2 regions of the Sporosarcina sp. 6E9 genome follow, and region 1 is predicted to be linked to the other one. Evidence: riboswitches for the same ligand, from Rfam matches in the RefSeq annotation. Region 1 holds a riboswitch; the other holds the start of a gene.

Evidence for each region. Region 1 has a riboswitch for S-adenosylmethionine ahead of J4G36_RS01300 (hypothetical protein). Riboswitches for the same ligand answer to the same signal wherever they lie in the genome.
Region 2: linked by a shared signal. The riboswitch ahead of metK (methionine adenosyltransferase) and the one ahead of J4G36_RS01300 (hypothetical protein) in region 1 are both predicted to bind S-adenosylmethionine.

Annotation. Positions count from the first base shown of each region.
Region 1 is NZ_JAGEMN010000001.1:213,799-236,113, forward strand. Features, by position in the region: partial or broken gene J4G36_RS01275 (DUF600 domain-containing protein) at 1-5, shown strand, start outside; gene menC (o-succinylbenzoate synthase) at 155-1,270, opposite strand; gene J4G36_RS01285 (immunity 22 family protein) at 1,564-1,950, shown strand; gene dapA (4-hydroxy-tetrahydrodipicolinate synthase) at 2,078-2,962, opposite strand; lysine riboswitch at 3,087-3,264, opposite strand; gene J4G36_RS01295 (nucleoside deaminase) at 3,463-3,951, shown strand; SAM riboswitch class I at 4,013-4,112, shown strand; gene J4G36_RS01300 (hypothetical protein) at 4,188-4,466, shown strand; gene J4G36_RS01305 (LacI family DNA-binding transcriptional regulator) at 5,028-6,059, shown strand; gene J4G36_RS01310 (SDR family NAD(P)-dependent oxidoreductase) at 6,115-6,891, shown strand; gene J4G36_RS01315 (iron-containing alcohol dehydrogenase) at 6,942-8,168, shown strand; gene J4G36_RS01320 (aldehyde dehydrogenase family protein) at 8,165-9,589, shown strand; gene J4G36_RS01325 (cupin domain-containing protein) at 9,626-10,246, shown strand; gene J4G36_RS01330 (alpha/beta fold hydrolase) at 10,247-10,951, shown strand; gene J4G36_RS01335 (HpcH/HpaI aldolase family protein) at 11,044-11,808, shown strand; gene J4G36_RS01340 (amidase) at 11,832-13,187, shown strand; gene J4G36_RS01345 (ABC transporter substrate-binding protein) at 13,308-14,651, shown strand; gene J4G36_RS01350 (carbohydrate ABC transporter permease) at 14,777-15,655, shown strand; gene J4G36_RS01355 (carbohydrate ABC transporter permease) at 15,730-16,521, shown strand; gene J4G36_RS01360 (ester cyclase) at 16,628-17,881, shown strand; gene hisD (histidinol dehydrogenase) at 17,975-19,228, shown strand; gene J4G36_RS01370 (ABC transporter substrate-binding protein) at 19,325-20,626, shown strand; gene J4G36_RS01375 (carbohydrate ABC transporter permease) at 20,719-21,579, shown strand; gene J4G36_RS01380 (carbohydrate ABC transporter permease) at 21,579-22,315, shown strand, end outside.
Region 2 is NZ_JAGEMN010000001.1:16,004-19,618, reverse strand. Features, by position in the region: gene J4G36_RS00205 (gamma carbonic anhydrase) at 1-259, shown strand, start outside; gene metK (methionine adenosyltransferase) at 329-1,525, opposite strand; SAM riboswitch class I at 1,718-1,837, opposite strand; gene pckA (phosphoenolpyruvate carboxykinase (ATP)) at 2,016-3,602, shown strand.

The sequences.
Region 1 (22,315 bases):
TAATTCAGATGAAGGGCAACTTGCCAGAAGATTTGTTAATAATGCATTCTTAATGACTCAAAGACCAAGTTTCACTGTGTCGCAATCGGGCGCGATTCCTTTGTAAAGATCTGCGCCCATTTCGAGTAGGGGAGATTAGCGCCACACTTCAAAATTAAGCATTGTATTTAAAGGTGAGTTTTTCAGTTGTATGTTTTAACACCTCTTCCATATCTACTTCATAACCAATTCCTAAGCCTTCTGGTACTTTAAGTCTGCCGTTTTCAACAACTACCTCAGGTTTTATAATGTCTTTATGCCAATACCTTGAGGAAGCTGCCGTGTCTCCTGGTAATATGAAATTATCTAAAGATGTAATCGCAATATTATGTGCACGTCCAACGCCTGACTCAAGCATTCCGCCGCACCATAATGGGATATTATTTTCCTGGCATAAATCATGAATTTTCTTCGCTTGCGTTAAGCCTCCGACTCTTCCAATCTTTATATTTATTATTTTACAGCTTCCCAGTTCGATCGCTTGTCTAGCGTCATCATAAGAATAGATACTTTCGTCAAGACAGAAGGGGGTATCGATTTCTTTTTGTAATTTTGCATGATCGATTAAATCCCCAGCTGTTAATGGCTGCTCAATCATCATCAAGTTGAATTGATCAAGTTTTTTTAATGTTTCCACGTCTTTTAATGTATAGGCAGAATTCGCATCTACCATTAAAGAGATATCGGGAAACTTTTGCCTAATGCTATCTACAATTTGAATGTCTTTGCCGGGGGCTATTTTCACTTTAATTCGTCGATAATTTTCATCGACTCTTTCTTGAATATTCGTGAGTAAATCATTTATATTCTTTTCAATCCCTAGACTTATCCCAACTTCAATTGAAGATTTTTTGCCACCCAATACTTGGGCGAGTGACAGATTATTTTCTTTCGCGTATAAGTCCCATATCGCGCCTTCTATGGATGATTTGGCTAGATGATTGCGTTTAAATGGTTTAAAGAGTTTTTCTAAGTCGTCCGGATGTTCAATGTCGTTATTAAGAACGATTGGGATAAGAAATTTTTCCAACATGAGTAGACTAGCATCTGTGAATTCTTCAATGTATAGGGGTTCTTTCATTGTCACGCATTCGCCCCAGCCGGTAATCCCATTGTCGCTTTTCACTTCAACTAATGCAAACTCTCTCAGTTGCTGCGTACCAAAGCTTGTGGTAAATGGATGTCGCATGTTCATTGTCATTTTGTACACATTGACTTCAGTAATCTTCATAAATATATCTCCTTTTTAATTTGTATGATCCGAGGAAATGACCAATCGTGTCATGTTTTTTACTCCAAACATTAAAGAGCTATAATTGGAATGTAGTAGGGAGCAAAAAAGAACTAGATACATTATATTTATTCACTAATTCTCGGTTTTGTACCTTGGTTAAGTGAGATCCCCAAGATAGTTATGGCAATGAACGACTAAAGCAAGTGCAAAAAGTAGTTGTAAGGGTATTGGTAAATAGGTGTGGGGGAATCCTGCGGTTCTGATGTAGCACTAGAGGGTGGAGGTAGCTTATGCAAAAGGAAGGGTTTGTCTCATTATGGGGAGGGAAAGCCAATTCTTCAGTGGAATTGGAAAAATTACTAGAAATATTTTATACAGAGAAAGGCGATTTTATTCCATCAAAGTTTGCACAAAGTTTTGGTATTAAGAGGTATGACGATGCTATTAGAGAAGCTGAATTTCACGATGTGGGAGATAACCTACTTAGTCGGCTTTTAGAGGGGTTTTCTTATGATGAAGTTATAATACCTAAGTTTTTGATAGTCTGTAATGACAGATTACAAGAAAAATACAATGTGGTTATTCTATTATATGACTTTAAATATGAAGGAAATAATAAAGAAACCATAATTAATAACAGTAAATTTAAGTTTTTGGGTTCCGTAGAATATATGTAATTTAGATTCATACCTCATTTGGCATTCTGAGGTTTTTCCTCTTATACAGTTCAGTAGTACCAGTCACTCAAACATGAAATGCTGTGTGACTGGCATTTTATTTATAATAAAAATACTTTGAGTTTTATCAGATTGTCGCTTCTTCAAAGCAGTTTATAGCGTGTTTCAGTGAAAGCAATTGTTCTTCATTCAACGGAATCATTGGTAAGCGCGTACTGCCAACTGGGATCCCTTTTAAATTTAGAGCTGCTTTTACAGGTGATGGGCTTGGGGCAGCAAAGAGTGCGTTCATTGCCGGCACGAGTTTTCTATGATCCCTAGCTGCTTGTTCAATATAGCCTCTATTAAAATGCTGAATCATTGTTTGCATTTCATTTCCTAATATATGAGATGCGACCGATACTACGCCTGCTCCGCCGATGGCTAGTACTGGAATTGTTAAGCTGTCGTCACCGCTGTATAAAGAAAAAGTTCTCGGTGTCCGCTCAATTATTTCAGACATCGCATCTAAATCGCCGCTTGCATCTTTGATAGCTACAATATTTGGAATTTCCGATAGACGAACGACTGTATCGACATCGATGCTGGCAGCCGATCGCCCAGGTACGTTATAAAGCATAATTGGTAAAGTAGTGGTTGATGCAATTGTTTTAAAATGTTGGAAAAGTCCTTCTTGACATGGCTTGTTATAGTAAGGCGTCACAAGCATTACCGCATCGACACCCGTTTCATCCGCTAATCTTGTTAATTGTACGGATGCTCTTGTGTCATTCGAACCGGTTCCGGCAATAACCGGCACTCTGCCATTCACTGTTTCTACTGTGAATTTGAATAATTTTACTTTTTCCTCGGTCGTTAAAGTTGGAGATTCTCCAGTCGTACCTGACACGACTAAACTATCCGTTCCATTCTCAATTAAATGTTCTATTAAGTTTCTTGTGGCTTCTAAATCGATTTCTCCTTGCCTGTCAAAAGGCGTCACCATAGCTGTTGCAATTTGTCCGAAATTCATTCTTTCTCCACATCCTATCAATTATTTTGTTGATCAAACAGAGGGAGAAGGGCATTTTGCAAATGAATGCAAAAAAGCAACAACGAGGGCTCGTTGTTGCTCTGAAATAATCATTTATTTCATTGCATGAGATAGCCCTCCATATAGTTTCCTATATGACAATCCTGGACTTATTCAACCCAGAACCAGCTTCGAGACAATAAGGTTCTCTCCACTTCGGCAAATTCCCCTTTTCACAACCTTCACTGGATCCTATTATCCTCAAGTTGTGTACTAATGGTTTTTGCGCCTCTATCCTTATTTCAAGTTTGAAATAAGAGTATGTTTAATTACTACGACTCTACATGTAATCTTGTGAATTTGCAAGTGAAATAGAGTTGCAATTTTCAATACGTTATACTTGGCACTTCAAAAATATCTAATGTTATACTTGAATTTACATGGTGATTCGCTCCTGCTAATTTGTGGCAATCAAAAAAACACTACTAGGAGGATTATTTATGATAAATGATACAGACTTGAAGCATCTACGACGTTGCATCGAACTAGCGAACGTAGCGCTAGAAAAAGGTGACGAGCCATTTGGTTCGGTACTGGTGTCAGCTAACGGGGATGTGCTTGCAGAAGATCATAACCACGTTGGAAGTGGTGATCACACACAACACCCAGAATTTGCTTTGGCACGCTGGGCAGCCGAGAATATGACGATGGAAGATCGAGAGCAGGCGACAGTGTACACTTCGGGTGAACATTGCCCAATGTGTGCTGCGGCCCACGGTTGGGTCGGTTTAGGTCGAATTGTATATGTCAGCTCGTCCAAACAACTGGTCCAGTGGTTGAGCGAAATGGGGGTTGACGTAGCGCAATCGCGCGTTCGTAATCTGGCGATTGAAGATGTTATTCGTGATACTAGAGTAGATGGGCCGGTTCCTGAACTCGCGGAGGAAGTTCGCGAACTCCACCGTCAGTTTTACGCGGGGAAACGTTAAATCCCAATTGACAGAAAACTCCGGTTGTGGTATACTCCAAGGAACTAAATAATAAACTCTTAACTTATTGAGAGAGATGGAGGGAATTGGCCCGACGAAGTCTCAGCAACCTGCCAGGTGGTAAGGTGCTAAATCCAACAGGGGAACCTGAATGATGAGGAGAAATTTTTGTATGCAAACTCTTCTCTCTACTGGGAAGAGTTTTTTATTTAGAAAAAATTTCTGGAGGGTTTTTAATGAAAAAATTACAACAGTTATATGCGGAACGTGAACGATTAAAAGGTCGAGAGGCAACTGGAGTTGCGGGTGCGATGTTAAGGCATCAAAAGATTTCACAAGTAGAGAAAGAAATCGCTTATTACGAACTTGGTGACAGTATCTCTAGGGCAGAAATACAGGAAGAGTTGGCGGAAATTGAATCGTTGCAAGCAGAAATTGACCGTTTAACTGCAGTAGTTACTGAAAGAAGACGTATCTTAAAAACGAGTGTATTTGGTGGTCACGCTGCGATTTAATGGTTAGCTAAACATCTACAGATTCGATATATTATCGAAAAATGAAGGTTTTTTAACATAGAAATGAATTATTGCTATTCGTTTATCGGATTATGGCTATCAATTATTTTCAATAGGTCATACAATTTGATGATCCTGATTTTCCAATAGCTAGGGAACTATTTAATTTACTTTATCAGCAATTCTCTAGATTAAACGGAGCAGCCATTTGTAACGCACAGAAATAGATGAGTCAATTGTATATTTCGACAAAACAAACCCGTAAATGTTAGTAGGAGTCTAACGTTTATGGGGGTTTAATTTAGGTGTTTTTATAAAATGATAAAACAATGAATAGAGGTCGAGGTGTATTTGAGAAAAGTTTAATTATTAATTGGAGACGCCGTAATAAGAGTAGTGGGAATTATTGAAATGCACCCATACGAAAGCCCTATTTTTAGATATATTAGAGTAAATAATAAATTCTGACTTGTAACACATTGTGCGGTGTGTTAAATTAATTAACAATATCGTTTTTGAATCCGCATTCAAAAATTAAATATTAAGATGGGGTCATACAAAATGAAAGAAAGAGTAAATGCATATGATGTGGCAAAACGGGCAGGGGTTTCCCAATCAACTGTTTCCAGAGTATTGAATAATTATTCGCATGTGAAAAAGTCAACGAGAGAAAGGGTTCTTGCTGCGGTAGATGAACTAGGTTTCACACCGGACGAAATTGCAAGAAGTTTAGCGAATAATAAAACGCGGACAATAGGTTTAATCGTAGGAAATATTTCAAACCCCTTTTACGCTGAAACTGCGCATATTATCTTAAGAGAAGCAAGAGATTATGATTATGATGTAATCATTGTGGATACTGATTCAGATGAAAGTAGTTTTGACCGATCAATCCAAACATTAATTGGAAAACGTGTTGATGGAATTATTGTTGCATCTGTGAGAAAAGATAATAAAAAGATTAGTGAGTTATTTAAGTTGAATTTCCCGATAATTTGTTACAATCGAAAAGTTGATGACGATAGGAATACAAACTTTGTTGTAGTAGACAATAAACAGGGAGCTAAAATGGCTGTGAATCATTTAATCCAGCTAAATCATCAAAGAATTGCTTACATTTCGGGCCCTTGTACATATTCTACTTTTAATGATCGGTTTCTTGGTTACCAGTCTGCTCTAAAAGAAAATGGAATCGATTATGATAAACGCTTGGTCTATCAAAACGAACTTTCTTTTGATAAGGTATTTCAGTTTTCACTGGATTTAATGCGGAATCAAAATCGACCTACAAGTTTTTTTGCTTCTACGGACCATATCGCACTAGCAGTAATGGATGCCGCTGCACAGAATGGCCTTCATATACCGTACGACATATCGATTATCGGATTCGACAACATAGATATAGCAAGTAGTCCCTATATTGGTCTAAGTACAATTTCTCAACAAAAGAAAAAGATGGCGTCATTAGTATTAAAAGAACTAATAGCGATAATTGATAAGAAGAGTGATCAATTAATACAAATTACCTTAGAGCCAGAACTACTAATTCGAAAATCAACAGGAATGAATACTCAAATTAGGAATAATAGATAATGAAATGTTTTTACTAGGTTCAGTTAGTAAAGGTGAGTAAGGAGGAAGTTTAACCATGGGTAGATTTAATATACAATCCTACTTCGATTTAACTGATCAGACAGCGATTGTAACAGGTGCAAGCAAAGGAATTGGAAGAGAAATCGCCCTATTATTGGCAGATTGCGGTGCAAACATTGCTTTAATAGCAAGGAATAAAGAAGAATTAGAAGATGTTTCTCGCGAGATTGAAAAGTTAGGAAGAAAGTCTTTGCCAATAACACTTGATTTAACAAATACGAATGAAATCGAAGAAGTGATAAATCGTATTTACAAACATTTTGGGAGAATTGATATATTAATTAACAATGCAGGAATAAATATTCCCGAGCCGGCTGAAGAAGTTACTATTGAAAACTGGGATTTAATTATGAATATCAATTTAAAAAGCGTTTTCTTTACTACTAAAGCCGTAGGTAAGTATATGAAAGAGCGCGACAGAGGAAAAATAATTAATATGTCTTCTCAGATGGCGTTTGTCGGTTATTACAATAGAAGTGCCTATTCAACAAGTAAAGGTGGAATTACCCAACTAACGAAAGCGCTTGCAATCGAGTGGGCTCCCAACAATATCAATGTGAATGCATTAGCACCGACTTTTATTGAAACACCAATGACAAAAGCAATGTTTGAAGATCAAGCGTTTAAAGATGAAGTGTTAAATAGAATTCCTCTTGGAAGACTAGCTAAAACAGAAGATCTTTTCGGAGCCATTATTTATTTGGCTTCAAATGCATCAGATATGGTTACTGGTCAAACTTTAATTGTTGATGGAGGTTGGACTGTTTGGTGATTAATTTTAACGCATTTTGAATGCGCATTCAAAAAAAGGGGGGAAATGAAATGGTTAAGATACATACTGATGTAAAGCTAGGAAACGATAAGGAATATAACTTTCAAGATTTTAGAAGTCCAGGTGTGCTTCGCTTTGGAAATGGAGCAATATCATCTATTAAAGAAGAAATTGAAAAGTTAAAGGTGAAAAAAGTTTGTATTATTAGTGACAAAGGACTTGAAAGAGTAGGGCTAGTCCAAAAAGTTATTAATCTTCTAGATCCGATTGGAATTACTATTACTACATTTACTGAATTAGAAGGCGAGCCTTCTTTTCAGCTGGTTGAGCAAGCATCCAAGATGGTAAAAGAAAAACAATGCGATTTAGTTATAGGAATTGGTGGTGGGAGCGCTTTAGATGTTGCCAAAGTAGCTGCTGCATTAGGGGATAAAGAGGAATTAATACCTTATTTAAGCGGAGCTCAAACGATAGAGGGTCGTAATATACATTGTATCTTATTACCGACAACATCTGGCACGGGCTCGGAGGTAACAATGAATGCTATTTTTGGCGATAAAGAACAAGGGGTGAAGAGAGGTATTGTCAGTCCTGCTCTGTTACCTGATATAGCAATTATTGATCCGGAATTAACAATTTCCTGCCCGCCAACAGTCACAGCTGCATCCGGTATAGATGCTTTTACACACGCGCTTGAATCGTATATATCAGTAAATGCGACTCCGTTGACAAAGATTTACGCTGAAAAGGCTATGAAACTATTTCCAATTTATATTACAAAAGCGGTTCATAATGGAGTAGATATTGAGGCACGAAGTGGTATGAGTTGGGTCAGTGTCCTTGCGGGAGTAACACTTGCGAACGCAGGAGTTGGAGCGGTTCATGCACTCGCGTATCCATTGGGAGGAACATATAGCATTGAACACGGAGTAGCAAATGCGTTGTTAATGCCATTTGTATTTAAGGTTATTGGAAAGACATGTGTAAATGAAATGGTAAACGTTGCATCATTTTTACAGTTAGGAGATTTTAGTAGTAATCGATATCAAGCATTAGATACCGTTGTTGATTACCTATTTGGCTTACTTGAAGAACTCAATTTACCTACATCTCTTAAAGAATTGGATGTTACCGAAGAATCGCTGCCATTATTAGCAGAACAAGCGTCAAAAGTGAATCGACTTCTTGCAAATACGCCATATCGGCTGTCACAAGAAAAAATCTTGGCAATCTATAAAAATGCTTATAACGGGAACGTAGGTGAATTTGAATCATGACTTTTGAAAAAAAATTATTTATCAATGGTGTTTGGCAAAGCGGCAAGAATTTTTATGATTTAAAATCTCCATTTAATGGGGAAGTACTGGGACGAATCCCAATGGCGGATAAAAACGATGTTTATAAAGCGATTGACAGTGCTAATGCGGCGAAACTACAAATGAGACGATTGTCAGCTTTAGAACGTTCGGAAATTTTAGAAGGAGTGGCACTGGAATTTGAAAAAAGGTTCGAAGAATGTGCACAAGTTTTGGTGAAAGAAAATGCTAAGCCGATAAAATATGCAAGAGCAGAAGTCCAAAGAACAATCGAAACGTATAAATTTGCTGCTGAAGAAGCGAAACGAATTGGAGGAGAGACCGTACCATTGGATGCGGCAAAGGGTGGTAAGGGTCGTTTTGGTTTTACTAAAAGAGAACCCGTAGGTGTCATAGCTGCTATCACTCCATTTAATTTTCCATTTAACCTAGTTGCTCATAAGTTGGGACCTGCATTTGCCGCTGGAAATACAGTTGTACTTAAACCTGCTTCGCAGACGCCACTTAGCGCTATATTGACTGCAGAAATATTTGAAAAGGCGGGACTTCCACCAGGAGCATTAAATCTAGTCATTGGAAAAGGAGGCGAGATTGGTGATCTGCTAGTTACTCACCCTGATGTGAAATTGGTTACTTTTACTGGTAGTTTCGAGGTAGGTTTAAAAATAAAACAGTTAGCTGGATTGAAAAAAGTTATTCTTGAACTCGGTTCTAACTCAGCGGTTGTTATAGATAGCGCAGATAACATTGTGGATGTTGCGAAACGCTGTGTTGAAGGAGCTTTCTCGTATTCAGGACAGGTTTGTATTTCAATACAACGTATTTTTATCCATGAAACTTTGCTAGATGACTTTATGAAAAGTTTCATAGAACTGACGGGTGAATTGAAAATTGGTGATCCCAAAGAAATTGAAACGGATCTTTCCGCATTGATTCACGAGAAAGAGGCTATACGAGTAGAGGAATGGTTAGAGGATGCAAGAAGGTTCGGCGCAAACATTATCTGTGGAGGTAAACGACAAGGTGCAGTTTTAGAACCAACTGTTATCACCGATGTAGATTCAAGTCTCTCAATTTCATGTCATGAGGCATTTGCTCCGATTGTTACAGTGAACCCCTACTCAGATTGGGATGAAGCAATAAATCAGGTAAATGATTCTCAATATGGACTTCAAGCTGGTGTCTATACGACAAATGTTGATAAAGCCTTTGATGCTGTCGAAAAATTAGAAGTCGGTGGTGTTATTATCAATGATATTCCAACCTTTAGAGTTGATCAAATGCCTTATGGTGGTATAAAAAACAGTGGCACAGGTCGAGAGGGTATTAAGTATTCGATTGAAGAAATGTCTGACTTAAAACTAGCTATATTCACACTATAACAACAAAAAACACGAAATTTAAAAGGAGAATATAAAATGACGAATGAGCAGAAAGAAAAAAAATTAGTAACAAATGAAGAGATGGAAAATAATTGGATTGTGCGTTTTGACAAATTAAAGTCTAAAGGAATTCCTTTGACATTTATAGATAGTATTATACCAGGTCATCAACGGATTAATTATACATTAATTGGAGATACGGCAAGTGAAAATGATGATTTTACACCCGAAATAACGGAGCCACACGGTTTTCAATTAGGGATGGTTAAAGCGCCAAAAGGAAATGGTCCAGCTTATCATACGCATGATTATATTGAATCATTTCTTCCACTATCAGGAAGATGGCGCTTCTACTGGGGAAATAGTCCAGATGAGATCGAAGGGGAAACAATAATTGAAGCTTGGGATTTGATATCATTACCACCTGGTTTATGGAGAGGATTTGAAAATATTAGTGATGAAGATTCTTGGATATTTGCTGTATTGGAACAGCATGAAGTATTTGAAGGGAAAGATCCTTATTGGTCACCTAAAGTAATCAAAGAAGCGGCAAAACATGGCTTCAAGGCAGATGAATTTGGGAAAATGATCAAACCTGATAACTTTAAAGATTTAGAAAAGGAAATAGCTGATAAGTTGAAAATGGGAGAGAAATAAATGTCGAAAAGAATACCACTAATATTCTTGCCAGGGACATTATGTGATGCAAGGCTATGGCAGTATCAGATGGAATCATTGGAAGGTATTGCTGATATTACTGTAGGGAATATTTCTCGGAAAGATTCAATCAAAGCTTTAGCAATGGATGTTTTGTCAGAAGCACCTCAGGAATTTGCACTTGCAGGTTTGTCCCTAGGAGGAATAGTTGCCCTAGAAATAATGCGAATAGCTCCCGAAAGAGTTACGAAGTTGGCACTTCTTGATACAAACCCATATCCTCCGAAGATTGAACAAAGGAGGATATGGGATAGATATTTTGAAATGATCACTAATAATCAATTTATGGATATTACTAAAAAACATCTGTTACCAGTTTTAATCCATCCGGATCAACAAAACGACAAGGAATTAGTTTCCGTCATTTTACGAATGGCAGAAACAGTTGGAGAAGAGGCTTACATCAACCAGTTAAAAGCCGTGATGAATAGAAATGATCAAACTTCTATTTTACCTACTATTTCTTGTCCTACAACGATTATTGTTGGAAAAGAAGATCAGATATGCCCGGTACACATGTCGGTATATATGGCTACCACAATTCCAGGTTCGAATATAAAAATTATTGAAAATGCAGGTCATTTGATTACGCTTGAGCAACCTGAAATTGTGAATAAATATTTAAGAGAGTGGCTTCTGACATAGTAGCTCGCTGCTGATAATTATTTACACATAAATGTTGCAAGTAAACTGCTTCGGTTCCTATCAGAAACCATTTTATAAAAGGGGTATTTAATATGTGTAATACAATAAAAGAAAAAATACAAAATGGTCAAAAAGTTACGGGGATTTTCATAGGAATCTATTCGCCTGCGATTGTTGAAATGTGCGGATATGCAGGTTTTGATTTTATCGTCATTGACGATGAGCATGGTGCTTTCAGTTATAGTGAACTTGAAAATATGATCCGAACTGCTGAATTAGTAAATTTAGCACCGGTTGTACGTGTATCTTATGATGATGCGAGTATACAGAAAGCTTTAGATCGAGGTGCTGTAGGCATCCAAGTTCCCATGGTCAGTACAAAAGAAGAAGCAATCCAGGTTGTTAATAAGGCGAAATTTCCTCCTCTAGGAAATAGAGGGGTTGCGTATTCACATCGCGCCGCGAGGTATGGAAAAGATACGGGACAAAAATTTATAGAGCAATCAAATGATGAAGTATTAGTTGCTGTGCACGTTGAAACGAGAGAAGCAGTTGAAAACTTTGAAGAGATTATGAATGTAGAAGGTATTGATATCGCATTTTTAGGTACAACAGATCTATCCGTTAACATGGGCTATCCAGATGGTCCTCAACATCAAGATGTACAAGAAGCCATTGCACTTGTTTATGAAAAAGCAAGAGAACTAGAAGTTCCCATAGGAACAGTTGCAGGAAATGAAAGCATGGCACGACAAGCGTTTGAGTCAGGTTCAGTATATGTAGTCGCGGTTGGGACAACGATGATTGCCAATACTTTTTCAACTTTTATCAAATCGGTAGATGCGTCTAAAGAATAGATATATTTGAGGAGGATTGGCAAATGATCACTTCGATCAAGAATTTGGTGCTTGGGTATGAAAAAAAACTGTTTTCTCCAACTGAAATCACAGAATGGTATCTAAAGAGAATTAGAAATTTGGATTCGGAGATTCACTCATACATCACAATAACGGAAGAAACAGCTCTTCAACAGGCAAAAAAAGCAGAAGCTAAAATGAATGCCGGGATTGTCGGAAGGTTGTTAGGGGTTCCAATTTCATATAAAGATTCAATCGATACAAAAGGTATATTAACTACAAACGGATCAAGAGTTGATGCAAAACGAGTCCCAAATAAAAATGCTGATATTGTTTCAGTGCTAGAACAAGAAGGTACCATTTTACTAGGGAAAAATAATATGTATGAGTATGGAGCAGGAATTGATTCTAAAAATCCGTACTTTGGTGACATAGTCAACCCATGGAATCCCAAAAAGACAGCCGGTGGCTCAAGTAGTGGTTCAGCGGTGGCAATAGCTACGAATTTAAGTTTAGCATCTATCGGGACTGATACATCTGGATCAATTCGAGTACCAGCATCTTGTTGTGGTGTAATAGGAATAAAACCAACAAAAAAGCTCATGAGTATGAAGGGGATGATGCCCTTGTCGTGGACGCTGGATCATGCTGGAATAATCACAAGTAATATTGAAGACACAGCGATTATTCTTCAAACGCTTTATGGAATACATTACTCTAAAGATTTTTCACCTGAATTAGTAGGTGTTCGAATAGGTATACCGTCAGATTATTTTAATGAAAATATCGATAATAAAGTAAAAACAATGTATGAAAAAGCAATCCAGCAAATGGTTGAACTAGGAGCTACATTGGTAGAAGTTAACACTTCTTTTTTAGAGGATGTAGTTAGCGTCTCTAGGACAATTGGAACTTCTGAAATGGGGATTGTTCATCAAGAAAGTTATTCTACTAATAGTCATCTATATAGTGAGGAAATGATAAAGACTTTCAAGAAGGGGCACGCTATTTCGTCATTTGATTATTTAAATGCTTTGCAGAGAAAATCTGAATGGTCGTATAAAGTATCTGAATTATTTTCGCTAGTAGATGTAATAGTTACACCGACAATGCCTATTGTCACACCAGATTCTGATGCAAAAGAAGAGGTATTTGAAAACGAATCAATAGGGGATTGTATGGTCCGTTTTACAAATATTTTTAATATTACAGGACATCCCGCATTATCATTACCAACTTCCGACAAAATTGAGGGAACACCGTTTGGTTTACAGATTATCGCAGATTATCATCGAGAAGATCAATTACTTAATGTTGGATATGCTTATGAACAGTATGCTTTAAATTCTTTGTATGCTGATAGACAATTTTTGTTTTGAGTATAAAGGAAGAAGCGTAAATAATTTCTCCCTTCTATCTATATAAGGAAATATATTCTCACAAAAATATTCAATCTCAATCATGTAATGGCTATCCAAAAATTGAAAAGGGGTTGTTGAATGATGAAATACAACAAAATTTTTCGTCTATTCACAGTAATGGTCTTGAGTTTATCTCTGATAATCGCTGGATGTAGCAATGTAGGAAAAGAAGAAGCGGATGTAAAAGGAAAAACAGTTAAAGTACTGTTATCTGCAGGTGATGTAGGTCAGTTTAATTCTTGGAAAGCCAGAAGTAGCGTTTTTTCAGAGGAAACAGGAATTAAAGTTGAGTTTATTGAGACGCCATATGAAAATTTACTTGAAAATATTACTTCTGATGGAATTGCGAATGGCGGAGCCTATGATTTAGTAGTCTTTCTAGATTCAATGGGTTCATCTGTAACACAATTTCTAGAGCCTCTTGACGATTATGCAGCTAAGGATGAATTCAATATAGACCGATGGCCATCATCTATACTGGAACTTTCAACGTTCGATGATAAATTATATAGTCTTCCAGTTCGAGCGCATGTTCAAATGCTATTTTACCGACAGGACATATTTGACAAGCTTAACTTAACTGCGCCAACGACTTGGAAAGAATTTGAAAATGCCAGCAAGATAATTACTGAACAAACAGATATGGCGGGAGTTGTCCCTTATTACGGTGCTGGAAATAACGGACAGAACTTATTTATGTGGACATCATATCTTTGGAGCAACGGCGGTGAAATTTTTAATGAGGACATGAAACCAATATTTAATAGTGTGGAAGGATTAGAGGCTACCCAGCGTTATTTAGATCTTCTTATAAAGGACAAAGTTGCGCCTGGTGGATCCGTCACATTTGGAGAACAAGACTCAAGAACCTATTTCAAACAAGGTAAGGCCGCAATGTGGCTTGGTTGGTGGTGGGTATATTCTGAGTTTAATAATCAAGAGTCGGCCGCACCTGAAGTTGCAGGAAATGTTAATTATGCCCCAGTTCCCGGTTGGGAAGGAAAAGAAGCTTCGTCTAATGTTAGTACATTCCCAATTGCAATGATGAAAGGTTCTAAAAACAAAGACGCTGCATGGGAAGTATTAAAATGGATTTCAGAACCAGAAGAAGAACTTGATATTGTAACAAAAACATGGAAAGACGAAATTCCTTCCAAAGAAGCATCTACTGTAATTACACAAATAGACAACCTACAAAATGAAGAACTGAATAATTTATCAAATAATTTTTATTCTGTTGGTGCAGAAGGTTTTGAGAGTGCAAAAACGCTACCAAAAATAAAGGAATGGCCTCAAGTAGCAGATATTTTAAGTTCAGCTATCTCAAAAATGGCAACAGGAAAACCGGTGGAGGAAACATTAAACGACGCTGCGGATCAAGTTGAAAAGTTGCTTGATAACGCTGGATATTATGAAAAATAACATTTAATAGATTGGTTGCCTTGTCCATTTATAAATGGCTAGGCAACCAATAAATAATGAATAAACCAGCTTATCGGAGTTTAGAAGCGAAATGCATTTTTAACTTTATGAAAGGGCGACTGAAAATGAAAAATAGACTTTTCAAATATAGTTTGTTAGCCCCGGCATTAATCCTTATTGCTGCAACAACGTTTTATCCATTAATGCGCTCTTTTTGGATAAGTCTTCATGAGTGGGATTTAAAAGAATCCACGGAAATAGGTAGCTTTGTCGGGGTGAACAATTACCTTCGTGCATTTTCAGATATACAATTTTGGCATAGTGTGGGAGTAACATTTATTTTTGCAACAAGTACAGTCCTTTTAACGTTAACACTAAGTATCATCGTGGCCCTTTTACTGAGTAAAGATAAAAAATATCTATCATATATAAGAGCCGTGTTAATCATTCCATTCGCTATGAGTCCCGCATTAATTGGTTATTCATGGAGATTTATGCTTAATTCCGATTATGGGTTGTTTGATAAGATTATTGGTATTCTTATCCCCCCTCTGTCGGACATTGTTTGGCTAGGGACAAGTACGACGGCAATGCTTGCACTCATATCAGTTGTCGTTTGGATTTGGCTCCCTTTTATGAGTCTTATGTTTATTAGTGGGTTGATTGGTATGCCTGAAGAAGTCTTCGAAGCCGCAAAAGTGGATGGAGCAAATACTTTACATATCATTTTTAAAATCACATTACCAATGCTAAGACCAATTATTCTAATTGCATCTATTTTAATGGTCATGTTTACATTAAAAGCTTTTGATCCGGTAGTCACGCTAACTCATGGAGGGCCTGGTAATTCAACGGAAGTGCTAAATTACTTCATTTACAAAACTGGTTTTCGTTATTTTGATATGGGTTATTCAGCTGCCCTTGGTTACATTCTGGCGTTTATCACAATCATATTTGTTTTTGTGTACATGAGGAAATTGGCAAAAGGAGATGATTGGAATTGATAAATAATGTAATGACATATTTTAAATCTACTTCACCCAGGAACAAAAAAAGTTTACCAAGACTCCTTACTGTATTGGAATTATTATGTGTCATTCTCGTAATCATCTTCCTGTTTTTACCTATTGTTTGGATTTTTATCACTGCCTTTAAACCAGATGCTGCCACCTATACGACAAGCGTTATTTTTAAAGCGACATTGGATAACTTTAAGACAGTTTTTGGATCAAGTTTTAATCTTGGAAAATATTATTCAAATAGCCTGATTGTTGTACTTGTAACATTGCTAATTACAATACCGATAAGTATTCTTGCGTCTTATAGTTTATCGCGGTTCAAAATGAAAGGGAAACAATTCTTTATGTTTGCAATCCTGGCGACACAGTTTATTCCGCTAATTGTTAACGTAATTCCCTTTTTTATTATGTTTAGAGAATGGGGACTACTTGACACAACGCTTGCCCTAATTATTGTAAATCTTGGTCATACAATACCCTATGCGATTTGGCTAACAAAGGGGTTTATTGACCGAATACCAGTCGATATTGAAGAAGCGGCATCAATTGACGGGGCTAATCGGCTTCAAGTTTTATGGCGAATTCTTTTACCACTTGCAATGCCAGGTATTATTACCGCGACTGTTTTTTGTTTCGTGATAACTTGGAATGAATTCATGTTTGCACTAGTTTTGACTCAGCAAGAAGCTGTCACTTTACCAGTTGCCTTATCCTTTTTTACAGGTGAAAAAGGTGTAATGTGGAATCAAATGGCAGCGGCAGGAATTATCTTTGTGTTACCTACAATCATTTTTATGCTGCTTGTTAGAAAACAATTTGTTTTAGGTATGACATCAGGTGGTGTCAAATAACGTTAAGACATTATAACTTGCTATTCACTTTCTCCCGAATTTAAAGAACTACCAGTGTTGAATAAAGAATTATAACATTAAATTATATTATAAAAGGATGGTTATCATGACTGAAGAAAAAAATGTAGCTACAAAAGAAATGCCTAAAGAAAAAAACACAAATTTACCTCAGAGGACCGTATCACGACCTAAGCAATCAAATTTTATTTTTTATGCAGATGCTGATGACGTAAATATGATTGATTCAAAAGATGATTACGATTATATCAATATTAAAAAAGATGAACAACGGAAACAAAGTATGAAAGGTTTTAATCCGGAGTATAACAACATCGTAGATTACATCGTAAAGATTACACGACAAATTTGGAAAGAAAAAGATATTGGCTTGATCTATGATACGTATAGTACAGGTGTCACCGTTCATAAAGGCTTAGTGAATACGCATGGAGTAAATGAAGTTATTTCAGGAACATTACAAACTTTGCATGCTTTCCCGGATAGAAAAGGCTTGGGATGGAGTGTAATCTGGTCTGGCGATGACAAAAATGGATTTTTCACTTCCCATAGAGGCCGTTCGGTTGCTACAAATACAGGCGACAGTTTATATGGACCGGCGACCGGAAAAAAGGTGATTTTTAGAACAAGCGCAGACTGTTTAATTTTGAATAATAAAATTTATGAAGAATGGCTCGTGATGGATACGTATCATCTTATTCAGCAATTGGGTTTAGATCCGGTTGAATTTGCTAAAAAAGTAGCTAAAAGCACATTGAAACTTGCACCGTCAATTCAATTTGGATTTTCAGAAACTGCTGAAACTGGACTACCTCCAGAGATTTTTATTCCGTCTTCTGATGACTTTGAAATCGGAGAGTTTATGCAACTAGTATTTAATCGTATATGGGCACGTCGTTCCTTTAATTTTGTGAAAGAATATTATGAAGAGAACGCAGTCGTACATTATGTCTGTAATAAAGATGTCATTGGAATAAGAGAGATTCAAGGTATGTTTACTAGTTTATTCGCTTCCGTTCCAAATGGGAAAGTGATTCTTGAACGTGTCACTTGTAACAAACGTGGTTCCGAAAGAGATTGGGACGTTGCGGTTCGCTGGAGAATTCAAGGTATGCATGAGGGAACAGGATACTTTGGAGCAGCTAGCGGAAAGCCTATAGATATCGCTGGTATTAGTCACTATAAAATTCGAAATGAAAAAATATTAGAAGAATGGTTATTATTTGATGGAATCGAGGTTTTACGCCAAATTCATTTGCCGAATGAAGAAGAATTAAACTCAACAGAGGATAATTATTTAAGAGATATGATTGACGATGCAAACTTTACTGGTATTTCCTAATAACTAGTTTATTAATTATTATGATTACTTTGTATTATAAATGAGATTTAGATTTAGTTAGTATTAAACAGCCTAATCTAAGGGGGAATTTGAATGGATTATGTGAAGAGAGCAGAAACAATTGAAATGGCGTTTTCAAATGATGTGGAACAGACAGTAAAAACTATTATCGATAACGTTAAAGAAAATGGGGACCAAGCTGTAAAAGAATATGAAAAATCATTCGGAAATTCAGATCGTCCAGTACGTGTAAGTGCAGAGGAAATAGAGAATTGTTTGCAGACCCTCCCTGAAGATGTGAAAGTTTTAATCGATCGTGTTGTAGATAGGGTATCCGAGTTTGCAAAAGCTCAATTGGATTGTTTATCACCGTTTGAAAAAGACTTTGGAGAAGGGATTAGAATGGGGCATAGAATAATTCCAATTGAAAAAGTCGGGGCTTATATCCCGGGAGGAAGATTTCCCTTGCTTTCATCCGGTCCGATGGTTGTGGCACCGGCAAGGGTTGCGGGTGCAAAACAAATTGTTGCCTGTAGCCCGGCTAATTATAAAGGTGGTATTCATCCAGCCGTATTATATGGATTAGTACGTTCGGGGGCTACGGATATCTTTGCAATTGGAGGTGCTCAGGCAATTGCAGGTATGGCATATGGGACTGAATCCATTCCGGAAGTTGATATTATTGCGGGGCCGGGAAACATGTATGTTGCAGAAGCAAAACGCCAAGTATTTGGTAAGGTGGGGATAGACCTCATTGCTGGACCAAGTGAGGTAATGGTCTTTGCAGATGAAACGGCCACACCAAGAAAAATTGCTGCTGATTTACTTGCGCAGGCAGAGCATGATCCATTTGCACGTGCAATCCTTATAACAACTTCGCGATTAGTTGCAGAGTCTACGCTTCAAGAAGTAACAAGTATTTTACAAACCTTTTCAACTTCATCCCCTGCTCACGAATCATGGAAATCAAGGGGAGAGATAATTTGCGTAGAATCATTGCAAGAAGGAATGGACATTTGCAACGAATATGCTATTGAACATTTGCACTTACATGCAAAAAATAGTAGTGAGTTGGTTAAGGAATTATATAATTATGGCTCATTGTTTATTGGTGAAGATAGCTCTGTTGTATTTTCAGATAAAGTTTCTGGGACAAACCATACACTCCCAACTCAAAGAGCCGCAAGGTATACAGGAGGGTTGTGGGTAGGTAGTTACGTGAAAATATTAACTCATCAAGAGATTAAAGGCCAAGGCGTTCAATTTTTAGGTGCGCATACAGAGGCACAATCTGAAATTGAAGGATTAGAAGGCCATAAACTATCTGCAACAATCAGAATAAACTAATAAACTAGCATGTCTTTCTTAATTAAAATTAAAATTCCAATCAACTATTTATGGGATGAAGAATCATGCAACTTAGTTCAGAAAAGGGGAGATTCCATGAGAAGCAAGAAGAATTTTTTTAGATTCGTTTCAGTATTGTTAGTTTCGGTTGTTGCGTTGATGGGGTGTTCCTCATCAGATGGTGAAGGGAAAAGTAATGCTTCCAAGGATCAAGTAGTAGTCGATATCTTCCAGTTTAAAGTAGAAATTAAAAATCAACTTGAAGACTTGGCTAAAGTATATGAAAAAGAAAATCCTGATGTAAAGATTAATGTTAAAACTGTCGGTGGCGGACATGATTATGGTTCCTCATTAAAAACAACATTCTCCTCAGGTGAAGCACCTGCAATCTTTAACATTGGCGGACCTTCCGCTGTGGAAGAATATCAAGATTATTTAGCTGATGTATCTGATACGGAAGCAGCTAAAGTTGCCCTAGAGGGAACTTTAAATACTGTTCAAGATGGTGATGAAGTATTGGGATTACCCATCAACCAAGAAGGTTATGGTTTGATATACAATAAGCGAATTTTTGAAGAAGCAGGTATTAATCCAGACGAAATTGTAACTTATGCAGATTTGGAAAGTGCAGTTGAATCGTTGGACAAGCAAAAAGAAAAACTAGGTATTGACGCTGTATTTGCGCTTGCAGCTACAGAAAAGTGGGTTATTGGTAACCATTTGGCAAACGTTTTCTTTGCACCAGAATTTAATAATGACGCTTTAGAAGCTTATAATGCGAAGACAATCGCTTTTGACAAAAGCGACGAATTGAAGAGGCATCTTGACTTGGAAAACAAATACTCCGTTCAACCAGTGTTAAGCCTAGATTATTCTCAGCAAGTTGAACAATTATTTTCTTTGGAAAAAGTTGCGCTTATTCAGCAGGGGAACTGGATATATAACTCTGTTTATGATATGGATCCAAAGTTAGCTGAAGAGGGCATTGGTATCATACCAATTCCAGTAGAAGGTTTTGAAGGAAAAATTCCAGCTGGTGTACCATCGTATTGGGCTGTAAATAGTCAAAATGATGAAAAGGTCATTCAAGCGAGTAAAGATTTTCTAGATTGGATGTATACATCCGAGATTGGTAAAACAGCGGTGCTAGAGGATTTAAAGTTTGTCCCAGCATATGAGGGGTATGACAATTCCAAAATAGCCGATCCGCTATCGCAAACCATTTATGAATATGCTTCTGAGGGGAATACAATAGCTGGATGGGTATTTCTAGGTTCGCCTACTGGCTGGAGTGCTGAAGTACTTGGAACAAATATGCAAAAGTATTTAAGTGGCGATGTCACTTGGGAAAAAATGATTACTGAAGTACGAGAAAAATGGGAAGTGGAGAGAAAGTAATTTAATAGATCCAAAATTACAGCTAACAAAAAACTATTACTAAAGCTTTTTGTTAGCTGTAATACTATATAGACATTATAGGGGATGTTTTAATGCGGAATCGTGATTTGTCATATTGGTTGTTTTTAGCACCAGTCATTCTAAGTTTAGGGATTGTTGTAATTGTTCCGTTCTTTTATGGTTTTATTTATTCATTTACGAATTGGAATGGCTTGGTGGCAACTGAGTACCTTGGTTTTAAGAACTATATCACATTATTTAAAGATGCCGAGTTCAGAGCATCCATCTGGTTTACGACTAAATTTGCGGTTGCTTCAGTTATCCTTTTAAACTTTTTGGGCCTAGGTCTCGCTTTGCTTGTAACTCGAAATATTAAAACGAACAACTTTTTACGAACGGTTTTCTTCATGCCAAACTTAATCGGTGGACTTATTTTAGGATTCATTTGGCAGTTTATTTTTATTAGTGTCTTTGGAAATCTAAGTGAATTACTTGGAATTGAAGCATTATCTGGATGGCTTTCTACTACAGAAACTGGTTTTTGGGGACTCGTCATATTAACATCTTGGCAAATGGCTGGATACATAATGATTATCTATATTGCATACTTGGAGAACATACCTAAAGATTTACTTGAAGCAGCAGAAATCGATGGTGCATCTGGCTTTCAACGCTTTCGTAACATCACCTTTCCGCTAGTGGCGCCTGCATTTACAATTAGTATGTTCTTAACATTATCCAACTCATTCCAAATTTATGATCAAAACTTATCCTTAACTAATGGTGGACCATATAATTCGACGCAGATGGTCGCAATGAGCATTGTTAAAACAGCATTTATTGAGAATAAAATGGCTCTTGCTCAATCGCAAGCAGTAATTTTCTTCATAATCGTTGGTGCAGTAGCGATATCACAAGTCTATTATAATAAAAAACGGGAGGTTGACATGTAATGAAGTATAGTAAACGAAATCTTATGATTATAGAATTGTTTGGACTCCTACTTGCTTTATTATGGCTATCTCCCTTCTACTTAATGATTGTTAACGCATTTAAAACAAAAAAAGAAATTTTTTCGGGGGTACTTGGTCTTCCAAAGGAATTAACATTCGACAACTTTATTCAGGCATTTATTGATTTAGACTTTTTTAGATCTCTCTTTAATTCCTTATTGATAACAGTTTTGGCTGTCGCAATTATAATTCTATTTTCATCTATGGCTGGCTATGCACTTGCGCGAAATCGAGGTAAGCTAAGTGGCATTATCTTAATGATTTTCGTTGCGGCAATGCTAATCCCATTCCAGTCGGTTATGATTCCACTCGTTTCGTTATTTGGAAAAGCGGAAATGCTGAATAAAGCAGGTCTAATCTTTATGTATTTAGGATTTGGTTCTAGTTTATCGATATTTTTATATCATGGTGCAATGACAGGCATATCAAATTCAATGGATGAGGCTGCAATTATCGATGGTGCTAATAAGTTTCAAGTATTTTGGTACATTATTCTTCCATTGTTAAAGCCTATTTCGGTTACAGTTGGAATATTAAATGTGATTTGGATTTGGAATGACTACTTACTTCCATCACTAATATTGTCAGATTCCAGTGCAACAATTCCATTAAAAATGTTTCTCTTCTTTGGTCAATATACAAAACAATGGCATTTGGCGTTAGCTGGATTAACAAT
Region 2 (3,615 bases), 210 kb from region 1:
ACATAGTTGCACAATAAGAAAAGGCGCGCTGATCGGCATGGGTTCAATTATTTTAGACGGGGCCGAAATCGGCGAAGGTGCATTCATCGGAGCCGGCAGTTTAGTGCCACCAGGAAAAAAGATTCCTCCAAACATGTTAGCACTCGGCTCCCCAGCAAAAGTCGTCCGCGAATTAAATGACGAAGACCGGGCGGATATGGCGCGCGTTGTAAGAGAGTACGCTGAAAAAGGACAGTATTATAAGCGGTTGCAGAAATAAATTTTTTCTTCCTGCACACCAATATAAAAAAGCGTTAGAAGTGGGACATCCCCGCTTCTAACGCTTTTCTTATTTATTAGCTAGTTCTTTCAAAGCTTCAGCTTTATCAGTTTGTTCCCACGGAAGATCAATATCCGTACGGCCAAAGTGACCATAAGCAGCTGTTTGTTTGTAAATCGGACGACGAAGGTCAAGCATTTTAATAATGCCGGCTGGACGAAGGTCGAATAACTCACGAACAACTTCGACAAGTTTGCTCTCTTCTACTGTGCTTGTTCCGAATGTATTAATCGAAATCGATACAGGCTGTGCAACACCGATCGCGTAAGCAAGTTGAACTTCACAACTATCGGCGAGACCTGCCGCAACGATGTTTTTCGCAACATAACGTGCCGCATAAGAAGCTGAACGGTCAACTTTTGTCGCATCTTTTCCAGAAAATGCGCCCCCGCCGTGACGCGCATATCCGCCGTATGTATCGACAATGATTTTGCGTCCCGTAAGTCCTGCATCACCTTGTGGGCCGCCAATAACAAAACGTCCTGTTGGATTGATGAAATATTTAGTATCTGCATCTATTAAATCCGCTGGTACAATCGGTTCAATTACGTATTTTTTAATATCTTGCTGAATTTGTTCAAGCGTTACTTCCGGATCATGTTGAGTTGAAATAACGATTGTGTCTATTCGTAATGGTTTATTGTCTTCATCATATTCTACAGTCACTTGTGTCTTGCCATCTGGACGTAAATACGAAAGAATTTCTTCTTTTCGCACTCTCGCCAGCTCTTTTGAAAGCTTATGTGACATACTAATCGGAAGCGGCATGAGTTCCGGTGTTTCATTGCAAGCATATCCGAACATTAGTCCTTGATCTCCTGCGCCAATTGACTCGATGTCTTCATCGGACATTGAACCTTCACGGTCCTCAAGTGCCTGGTCTACACCAGCAGCGATATCTGCTGATTGTTCGTCAATTGCAGTTAATACTGCAGAAGTTTCCCAATCAAAACCAAACTTCGCACGAGTATAACCTATTTCTTTTACGGTTTCTCGAACTACTTTTGGAATATCAACATATGTTGTCGTTGTAATTTCACCAGCAACAAGAACGAGCCCTGTTGTGATGGTCGTTTCACATGCGACACGTGCATTTGGATCTTCTGCTAAAATTGCATCCAGAATGGCATCAGAAATCTGATCACACATTTTGTCCGGATGTCCCTCTGTCACTGATTCTGACGTAAACAGACGGCGGTTTGTCATATTATTTCCTCCTTATATCCTACGAGATTGATACGGTACTCATTTTCCCATGTCAAGCCCCAAATCATACAGGGGAATGGCTTTCATCACCATTACGAGCTTTGCACACGAGGATAAAGGGTAAACATATTTAAAAAAGCCTTTCACTCACGTTTTTACATGAGGAAAGGCGTAATTTCAAAGCACCCTTCACTCTTATCATCCAAGGAGTTTCACCTTGCATCAGGTTTAGCACCTTTGCATGAACATTATAGGTTCATGCAGGTTGCCGGGTTTCATAGGGACTGCCCCTCCACCAGCTCGGGATAAGAGTATCCGTTCAATAGTACATTTTACGAAACTGTATCAAATAAGTCAAATTTCTTTATTATTTGTAGTTGCACTTCTAAGTAGTATAGTTTATTATTTTAAATGTGTTATACTAATTAATGAATGTGATGACAAACCACCCTTAATCATGGGACTAACTTAAAAAGGACGGGACAAATCTATGATTTCAGCGAAAATTGGTAACGAGCTTATGAATCTTCTATCTGGCAGCAACGTGAATGTACAACTTTCAGTTCCACAACTAGTGGAAAAAGCAATTTCACGTGGTGAGGCTCTATTAACTGCAGATGGTGCAGTAACGGCGCAGACAGGAAAATATACGGGTCGTTCTCCCAAAGACAAGTACATCGTTGAAGAAGCTTCTTCAAAAGATAAAATCGATTGGGGAGCTGTAAACCGTCCAATCTCTGCAGAAATTTTTGATTCATTATATGAAAAAGTAATTTCCTATTTACAATTAAAAGATGAACTATTTGTTTTCAAAGGATTTGCCGGTGCGGATCACGCATCTCGTCTTTCAATTCAAGTCGTTAATGAATATGCTTGGCATAACTTGTTTGTCCATCAATTATTTATACGACCGACTCAAGAAGAACTTGAAACGCATGATGCACAATTCACAATCATCTCGGCACCAACATTTAAAGCAGACCCAGAAGTCGACGGAACGGACTCTGAAACTTTCATCATCGTTAACATGGAAAAGCGTATTATTCTGATTGGCGGTACTGAATATGCTGGTGAAATGAAGAAATCCATTTTCTCCATTATGAACTATCTGCTTCCTGAAAACGGTATCATGCCGATGCATTGTTCAGCTAACGTTGGTGAAGATGGCGACGTCGCATTGTTCTTTGGCCTTTCCGGCACCGGGAAAACGACACTTTCCGCGGATGCGAATCGTAAACTAATTGGTGACGATGAGCACGGTTGGTCCGATAATGGGGTCTTTAATATTGAAGGCGGTTGCTATGCGAAATGCATTAATTTATCGGGGGAAAAAGAACCTGAAATATTTGGTGCGATTCGTTTTGGTTCGGTATTAGAAAACGTAGTTGTTGATCCGGTAACGCGGATCCCTGATTATGACAACGGTTCATTAACGGAGAATACACGTGCAGCTTATCCAATCGAAAACATTGATAATATCGTTTCACCATCTGTCGCAGGACACCCAAACACAATTGTCTTCCTGACAGCGGACGCGTTCGGCGTACTACCGCCAATTTCAAAATTAACGAAAGAACAAGCGATGTATCATTTCCTTAGCGGCTTCACATCGAAACTCGCTGGAACTGAACGCGGCGTCACATCACCAGAAGCCACATTCTCAACTTGCTTTGGTTCACCTTTCCTTCCATTACATGCAACAGTTTACGCTGAAATGCTTGGAAAGAAAATTGACGTTCACGGCGCACAAGTATTTCTTGTAAACACGGGTTGGACCGGCGGCGAATACGGCGTAGGAAAGCGTATGGAATTGAAATACACACGCGCAATGGTACGCGCAGCACTCGCTGGACAATTAAATGATGTCGAAACTGAAGATAACAGCGTATTTGGTCTTCACATGCCAAAAACAATCGAAGGCATTCCATCTGAAATCCTAAACCCACGCAATGCCTGGGCCGATAAAGCTGCCTACGATAAAAAAGCAAACGAATTAGCAGATAGATTCCGTACAAACTTCAAAAAATTCGGCACCGTCTCAGAAGAAATCATCCAAAAAGGCGGACCAACTGCATAACAGCAAAAAAAAT